DNA from 2 places in the Arthrobacter sp. B055-34 genome. Region 1 is predicted to be linked to the other one. Evidence: riboswitches for the same ligand, from Rfam matches in the RefSeq annotation. Region 1 holds a riboswitch; the other holds the start of a gene.

Region 1 (3,691 bases):
CGACGACGCCGGTACGCGCGTGGGCGCGAACGTCCAGGGCAACATCGTGGTCACCAAGACCGGGCCCTCGATGGCGCGGACGGTATGGGGCAACCCGGAGCGCTACTTCACCTCCTACTGGGAGAAGTACGCGGACCAGGGCTGGTTCCTGGCTGGCGACGGCGCGCGTTTCGACGACGACGGCGACACCTGGATCCTAGGCCGCACGGATGACGTGATCAACATTTCCGGCCACCGCTTGTCCACCATTGAAATCGAGTCCGCCCTGGTCTCGCACCCGGCGGTGGTGGAGGCCGGCGTATGCCCCACGTTTGACGCGAAGACCGGCCACGCCGCAACCGCGTTTGTGGTGCCGGCAGACAAGTCGCTGATCGCTGCGTCCACGGCCGCCGAGCCGACGGTTGAGCAGGCTGCGGCTGCTGCCGAGTTGCGAGCGCATGTTGCGACGCAGATCGGGCCGATCGCCAAGCCGCGCGAGATCGTGTTCGTTCCGGACGTGCCCAAGACCCGGTCCGGCAAGATCATGCGGCGTCTGCTGACCCAGCTGTTCGAGGGCAGCACGTTGGGCGACACCACGAGCCTGCAGAATGAGCCCTGCATTGCGGACATCAAGGAGATCTGCGAGGCGCGGTAGCCCCGGTCCGAGGGGTGGGGCACCGCAGCCGGCCCCACGCCCCGGCCCCGGCCCCGAGGCTGGGCTACCGGGCTCCGGGCCCCCGCTCGAGCCCATGTTTTGAAGGAAGTATCTGGATCATGCCTAGTCACAGCTTGAGCAGGTTCCAAAACATGGACCGTTACGCTTGAACTTGGGCTCGAGCATCCATCGTTCGCGCATCACTCGGCTCAGGCCACTCGACGAACTGCCGCTTGCACCTCGGCCACGACTTTCTCCGGCGTGAATACCAGGTCCTCGAACAGATAGCGCAAAGACGGATAACCGCTCAGGACCGCGGCGTTGTTTCGCTTCCGGTCTTTGCGAAAGGAAACGCGGTCCCAGTGAAAGTCGAAGCCGTCCAGTTCGACGATGAGGCATCGCTCGACAATCATGTCCACGCGTCCAACGCCTCGAACCTGCACCTGAGTTTCTACGTGAAGTCCTGCCGTGCGGAACAGATCCCGGGCAATGACTTCAAGCGGTGAATCGGCATCGTCCCCAATGCTGCTAACCACTTCCCTCCGGACACCGTTCCGCCTACCTGGCAAGAGTTCCAACAGTTGATCCCGGGATACTGCTTTCCGTCGCACTGCCGACTCTGCAATCACCAGTGCTTCCAGCCGGGGACGGCAACGAATGGCATGAAGGACGCAGTCGAGGACTGAGACGTAATTGCCCGGGCCTCGCTCGCCCAACAGCTGCCCGCGGTGCTTGACGAAGGGGCCGGTGTGCCGGCCGTTGTGTGTCCACACATGCACTTGGCCCGGATCCTTAATGGTCCATAAGCCGAGCTCTTTGGCAGCTGAGACACAAGTGAGCAACCCGCCCGGCATCAGCGCAGTCCGGAGAACCGGGTCAGCATTTGGCGTTCCAACGAGTCCCCTCCTCAGCGCAACGATGTCCCCATGCGCGATGGCTGCCTTGATGCGGTAAGACCCGAAGCCCGCCTTGGCCAAGTCCGCGGCTTTGAGCGTACCCCCGTACCGTGCCACATACTCTGCGATGGGATCCACGTTCTGCATAGTCAAGAGGATGTCCAGATATGCAGTCCCACGGCCAGAGTCTCGTCGCAGTTGTGGAAAACATTGTTGATATCCCGCGCACTCGGCAAACTCCCGGGAGAACGCAATGCGGCTAAATATTCTTGGTCGCCGCCGGTAACACTTGCGAGAATAGTCGGGACCATCCCGAGCGGCCGAGAGATCTGGCTCATTGACGCCGCAGCAACCATCCGGACTCCACCGGAGAGGTGCTACCGCCAGAAGCGATGGAGAGAGCGCAAGCAATCTTTGATCCGGATGGCGCAAGGCTGTCCGGCCTGGCGCCCGACGGATCGTCATTGCCCGGGATTCCCGCACATCGCGCCGCGGCGCAGACTTTGAAGGAATTCGCCATGAGCACCAACACCTCGGTCAGCCAGATCGCTGATCTCGAAACCCCGCTGAAATTCGCCTATTGGGTCCCGAACGTTTCCGGCGGCCTGGTGGTTTCCACCATTGAACAGCGCACCAGCTGGGACTTCGACTACAACAAGAAGCTGGCCCGGATCGCCGAGAACTCGGGCTTCGAGTACGCCCTGACCCAGACCCGCTACGCCGCCAGCTACGGCGCGGACAAGCAGCACGAGGCCACCAGCTTCTCGCTGGCCCTGCTCGGCGCCACCGAAAAGCTCAAGGTCATCTCCGCTGTCCACCCGGGCATGTGGCATCCCGGCGTGCTGGCCAAGTTCATCATCACGGCGGACCACCTCTCCGGCGGCCGCGCTGCCGTCAACGTTGTCTCCGGCTGGCTCAAGGACGAGTTCGTGAACTTCGGCCTGGAGTGGCTCGAGCATGACGAGCGCTACGTCCGCACCGAGGAGTTCATCCGGGTGCTGCGCGGCCTGTGGACCGAGCAGGAGTACTCGCAGGCCGGCAAGTACTACAACATCAACAACTTCACCCTGAACCCGGCGCCGCTGGACGTCCCGGGCCGGGCGCACCCGGAGATCTTCTTCGGCGGCAACTCCACCGCCGCCCAGGCCGCCGCCGGCCGCACCGCCGACTGGTACTTCTCCAACGGCAAGGACCTGGCGGGCTTCGAGGACAACATCTCCGGCGTCACGGCCGCCGCAGCCGCCGTCGGCCGCACCCCGAAGTTCGGGCTGAACGGCTTCGTCATCGCCCGCGACACCGAAACCGAGGCCAAGGACACCCTGCGCGAAATCGTGGAGAAGGCACACCGCCCCGCCGTCGAAGGTTTCCGCGCCGCAGTCCAGGAAGCCGGTGCTTCCACCAAGGACGGCAAGGGCATGTGGGCCGATTCGAGCTACGAGGACCTGGTCCAGTACAACGACGGCTTCAAGACAGGACTTATAGGTACGCCGGAGCAGATTGCCCAACGTATCGTGGAGTTCAAGAAGATCGGCGTGAACCTGATGCTGACCTGCTACCTGCATTTCCAGGAAGAGGTCGAGGCCTTTGGCCGCAACGTCCTGCCGATCGTCCGCGAACTCGAGGCAGACCTGGCCCGCAAGAACGGTACCGAGCTGAACACGGACCTGCTGCCCGAAACCAACTTCGAAGGAGCCACTCTTTAATGGCTGAACGCACATTCGGCTTCCGCACCCGTGCCCTGCATGCGGGTGGAACTCCCGATGCCGAGCACGGTGCCCGCGCCGTACCGATCTACCAGTCCACGTCCTTCGTCTTCAAGGACACCGACGACGCCGCCAACCTCTTCGCGCTGCAGAAGTACGGCAACATCTACTCGCGGATCGGCAACCCCACGGTGGCCGCATTCGAGGAGCGGATCGCCTCGCTCGAAGGCGGCATCGGCGCCGTCGCTACCTCCTCCGGCATGGCCGCCGAATTCATCACCTTCGCCGCGCTGACCGGAGCCGGGGACCACATTGTGGCCTCGTCCAAGCTCTACGGCGGGACGATCACCCAGCTCGACGTCACGCTGCGCCGCTTCGGTGTGGAGACCACGTTCATCGACAGCAATGATCCGGCGGATTTCGCCGCAGCGGTTCAGGAGAACACGAAGGCCGTCTAC
Region 2 (3,691 bases), on a different contig from region 1:
CGTGGTGGCCGCCGCCAACCCGGAGCCGCGCACCGGTTTTATCGACCGTGCCTTGGTAGCAGCGTACGACGCCGGGATCAGCCCGCTGCTGTGCGTCACCAAAGCGGACGTCAAAGATCCTGAAGAACTGCTCTCCAACTACCGGCACCTCGATCTGCCCGTCATCGTCAGCCGGACCGCCGGCACTGAGGGCTTTGGAATTGATGCACGGTCCGCCGACGGGCTTTCGGCCCGTCTCGACCGGGACGCCGTGGCCGAGCTGAAAGGCTATCTGGACGGGATGGTCAGCGTCATGCTCGGCCATTCCGGCGTCGGCAAATCCACCATGGTCAATGCGCTCACGGGTGCGGAACGCGCCACGGGCGGCGTCAACGCCGTGACCGGGCGGGGACGGCATACTTCCTCCTCGGCGCTGGCCCTGAAGCTGACCGATGCCCCGGCCGGCAGCTGGATCATCGACACGCCCGGCATCCGTTCTTTTGGACTCGCCCATGTGGACCCGGACCGGATCATTTCCGCCTTTCCCGACCTGGAGCCCGGCACCGCCGATTGCGAGCGGGGCTGCAAGCACGACGACCACGCGGTCAACTGCGGGGTGGACGCGTGGGTGGCTTCCGGGCAGGCCGGCGAATCAGGCCCGGCACGGCTGGCGTCGCTGCGCCGTTTGCTGGGAACGGAAGAACGCGCCCAGGCTAAGGAACTGGGGTTCCAGTAGCACCGCCGTCGTCGGCCGGGGACTTCACATCCCGCATCCGGCCACCGAATAAGGATAAGTTGAAGCCTATGACCCGTGACGTTCAAAGCTATAACGATGATCTGCGCCTGGCCCATGTGATGGCCGATTCCGTGGATTCGCAGACCATGGCCCGCTTCAAGGCGCTGGACCTGAAAATCGAGACCAAGCCGGATCTCACCCCTGTCACGGATGCGGACCGCGCCGCCGAAGAGGCCATCCGCGGCCAACTCTCCCGGGCCCGGCCGCGCGACGCGGTGCTTGGGGAGGAGTATGGCAGCAGCGGCCACGGCTCCCGCCGCTGGATCATCGACCCCATCGACGGCACAAAGAACTTCGTCCGCGGGGTGCCGGTCTGGGCCACCCTGATCGCGCTGGTGGACGAAGACCGCCCCGTGGTCGGCCTGGTCAGCGCCCCCGCTTTGGGCAAGCGCTGGTGGGCCGCGACCGGAACCGGCGCCTACATGGGACGTTCGCTGTCCGCGGCCACCCGGCTCCGGGTATCCGATGTCAACCGGCTCGAGGACGCGTCCCTCTCCTATTCCAGCCTGACCGGCTGGCAGGAACGGGGCAACTTCCCGGAGTTCCTCGGCCTCACCGAATCCGTCTGGCGCACCCGTGCCTACGGAGACTTCTGGTCCTATTGCATGGTGGCCGAGGGCGCCGTCGACATTGCCTGCGAACCGGAACTCAACCTCTACGACATGGCGGCACTGGTGCCGATCGTGACCGAGGCCGGCGGACGGTTCAGTTCGCTCGAGGGCGAGGACGGACCCTTCGGCGGCAACGCGCTGGCCACGAACGGCACGCTGCACGAGGAGGTCCTCTACCGGCTCAATCCCCAGTTGCGCGGCCAGCGTCCGGCCGCACACCCGGAGGATGCGCCCCTGCCGGAAACCGCTCCGGAGGCCTCCGTGGAGGCGGACGGCCTGCGCTGACGCTGCCATTGTGACGAATTACGACGGCGGCCGTCCCCATTCCGGGGATGGCCGCCTTTTCGTTCCCGTAACAAAGATGCGGCTGCTCCGGCCGGACAATAATCTCGATGGCAGGTCACGAGTGCCAGCGCTAAACCCCGGTTTGCTGGCCGGCAACCCTCCTAACGCGGCGGGGTGCCCCGGGTGACGACCTGGCCGTGCCTGACTGGTTCGGCAAGCGCGGATCCGCTCTGCCATGCGCACGGATCCCTCACCAGATGAGGTCATATGAGCACCACTGTTATCGACTCCACCCTGTCCCCCGAGCTGCTGGCAGCGGAACAACCGTTCCAGGAAGTTACCGGCGCAGAACTCGCCGCTCCCCTGCTGGACGGCGGCACCGTCCGCTACGCCAATTTGGACTACGCCGCGTCGGCACCCGCGCTGGCTTCCGTCACCGCCTATCTCGAGCAACTGCTCCCCTACTACGCGAGCGTCCATCGCGGTGCCGGGTACGCATCCCAGGTCTCCACCTCCGTCTACGAGCATTCACGCGAAGTCCTGCGTTCTTTTGTGGGCGGGCGGACCGATGACCTGGTCATCTTCACCCGCAACACCACCGATTCCCTGAACCTGCTCGCCGGCTGCATCCCGGCCGGTGGCGAAGTGCTGTACCTGGACATCGAGCACCACGCCAACCTATTGCCCTGGCAGGCGGTACCGCACCGCAGCGTAGTGGCCCGGCCGAGTGTTGCCGGCACGCTCGAGGCCATCGAGACCGAACTGGCAGGTGGCCAAGTGGCCCTCGTTGCCATCACCGGAGCGTCGAATGTTACCGGCGAGATCTTCCCGATCGCCGAAACCGCGCGGCTTGCCCACCGGCATGGTGCCCGGGTAGTGGTGGATGCGGCACAGCTCGCCCCGCACCGGCGGCTCGACATTGCCCGGGACAACATTGACTATGTGGTCCTCTCCGGACACAAGCTCTATGCCCCGTTCGGCGCGGGAGCGATCATCGGCCGGGCCGACTGGCTCGATTCCGGCACACCGCATTTGGCTGGCGGCGGCGCAGTGAAACAGGTCCGGCTGGACGGCGTGGTCTGGACAACTGGGCCGGCCCGGCACGAAGCCGGCTCTCCCAATGTGCTCGGTGCGGCCACCCTGGCCCGGGCCGCGGAGCACATTGCGCAGCTGGACGAGGAAGCGTGGCAGCAGCATGAGTCCGTGCTGCGTGGGTATCTCATCGAGCGGCTGGAGGCGGTGGACTCGGTCACCGTGCACCGGATTTTCAGCGGCGAGACCGCCCCGCTGGATGCCATCGGCGTCGTAAATTTTTCGGTGGCCGGATACGACGCTGGCCTCGTGGCCGCGTATCTTTCGGCAGAACACGGACTCGGCGTGCGGGACGGGAAGTTCTGCGCCCATCCCTTGCTCAACCGCCTCGGGCTGCCGTCCGGTTCGCTGCGTGCCAGCTTCGGGCTGGGTTCCCGCTTGGAAGACACGGCCCGGCTCGCGGACGGAGTGGCAGCGCTGGTCCGTGACGGACTGCGCCACGACTATGTCGTCGAGAGCGGACGCTGGGTGCCAGCGGTGGAAACACGGGCCTTCCCCGAGTGGGCACCCGTGACGCCGGGAACCGCCGGGGCGTCGCCATGCTCCTAGGGCTAGGAACGTATCCCTGCGTGCCGGATGGGGCATGATCTAATTGACCCGTCGTTGCGAAGCCGCCGGTGCAACGGGACCGGCGGCTGGCGGCGTCAATGACAGGTCAATGAGAGGCCCCTGACCGAGAGCAGAGGGTGCACGAGGAGTGTGGCAGTGGTTCGCGGCGGACCCCGGATGGACGACGAACGGCGCCGGGAGTTCGGCAGCAGCTTCCAGCAGGGTGGTGCGCATTATGACCGTGTCCGTCCCGGCTACCCGGATGACGCCGTCGATTGGCTGCTGCCGCAGTCGGCACGGGACGCCGCGGATGTAGGCGCCGGTACCGGAAAATATACGGCCGCGTTGCTCGCCCGGGGCCTGCGGGTGACCGCCGTGG

The links. Region 1 has a riboswitch for S-adenosylmethionine ahead of sfnG (dimethylsulfone monooxygenase SfnG). Riboswitches for the same ligand answer to the same signal wherever they lie in the genome.
Region 2: it holds a riboswitch for S-adenosylmethionine, as region 1 does, so the genes downstream of both, AC5RWO_RS10740 (aminotransferase class V-fold PLP-dependent enzyme) here and sfnG (dimethylsulfone monooxygenase SfnG) in region 1, are expected to answer to the same signal.

Annotation. Positions count from the first base shown of each region.
Region 1 is NZ_JBNHFQ010000015.1:44,295-47,985, reverse strand. It holds gene acs (acetate--CoA ligase) at 1-634, shown strand, start outside; gene AC5RWO_RS20495 (DUF559 domain-containing protein) at 844-1,170, opposite strand; SAM riboswitch class I at 1,835-1,929, shown strand; gene sfnG (dimethylsulfone monooxygenase SfnG) at 2,049-3,233, shown strand; gene AC5RWO_RS20485 (O-acetylhomoserine aminocarboxypropyltransferase/cysteine synthase family protein) at 3,233-3,691, shown strand, end outside.
Region 2 is NZ_JBNHFQ010000004.1:471,291-474,981, reverse strand. It holds gene rsgA (ribosome small subunit-dependent GTPase A) at 1-715, shown strand, start outside; gene hisN (histidinol-phosphatase) at 784-1,671, shown strand; SAM riboswitch class IV at 1,785-1,897, shown strand; gene AC5RWO_RS10740 (aminotransferase class V-fold PLP-dependent enzyme) at 1,939-3,312, shown strand; gene AC5RWO_RS10735 (class I SAM-dependent methyltransferase) at 3,469-3,691, shown strand, end outside.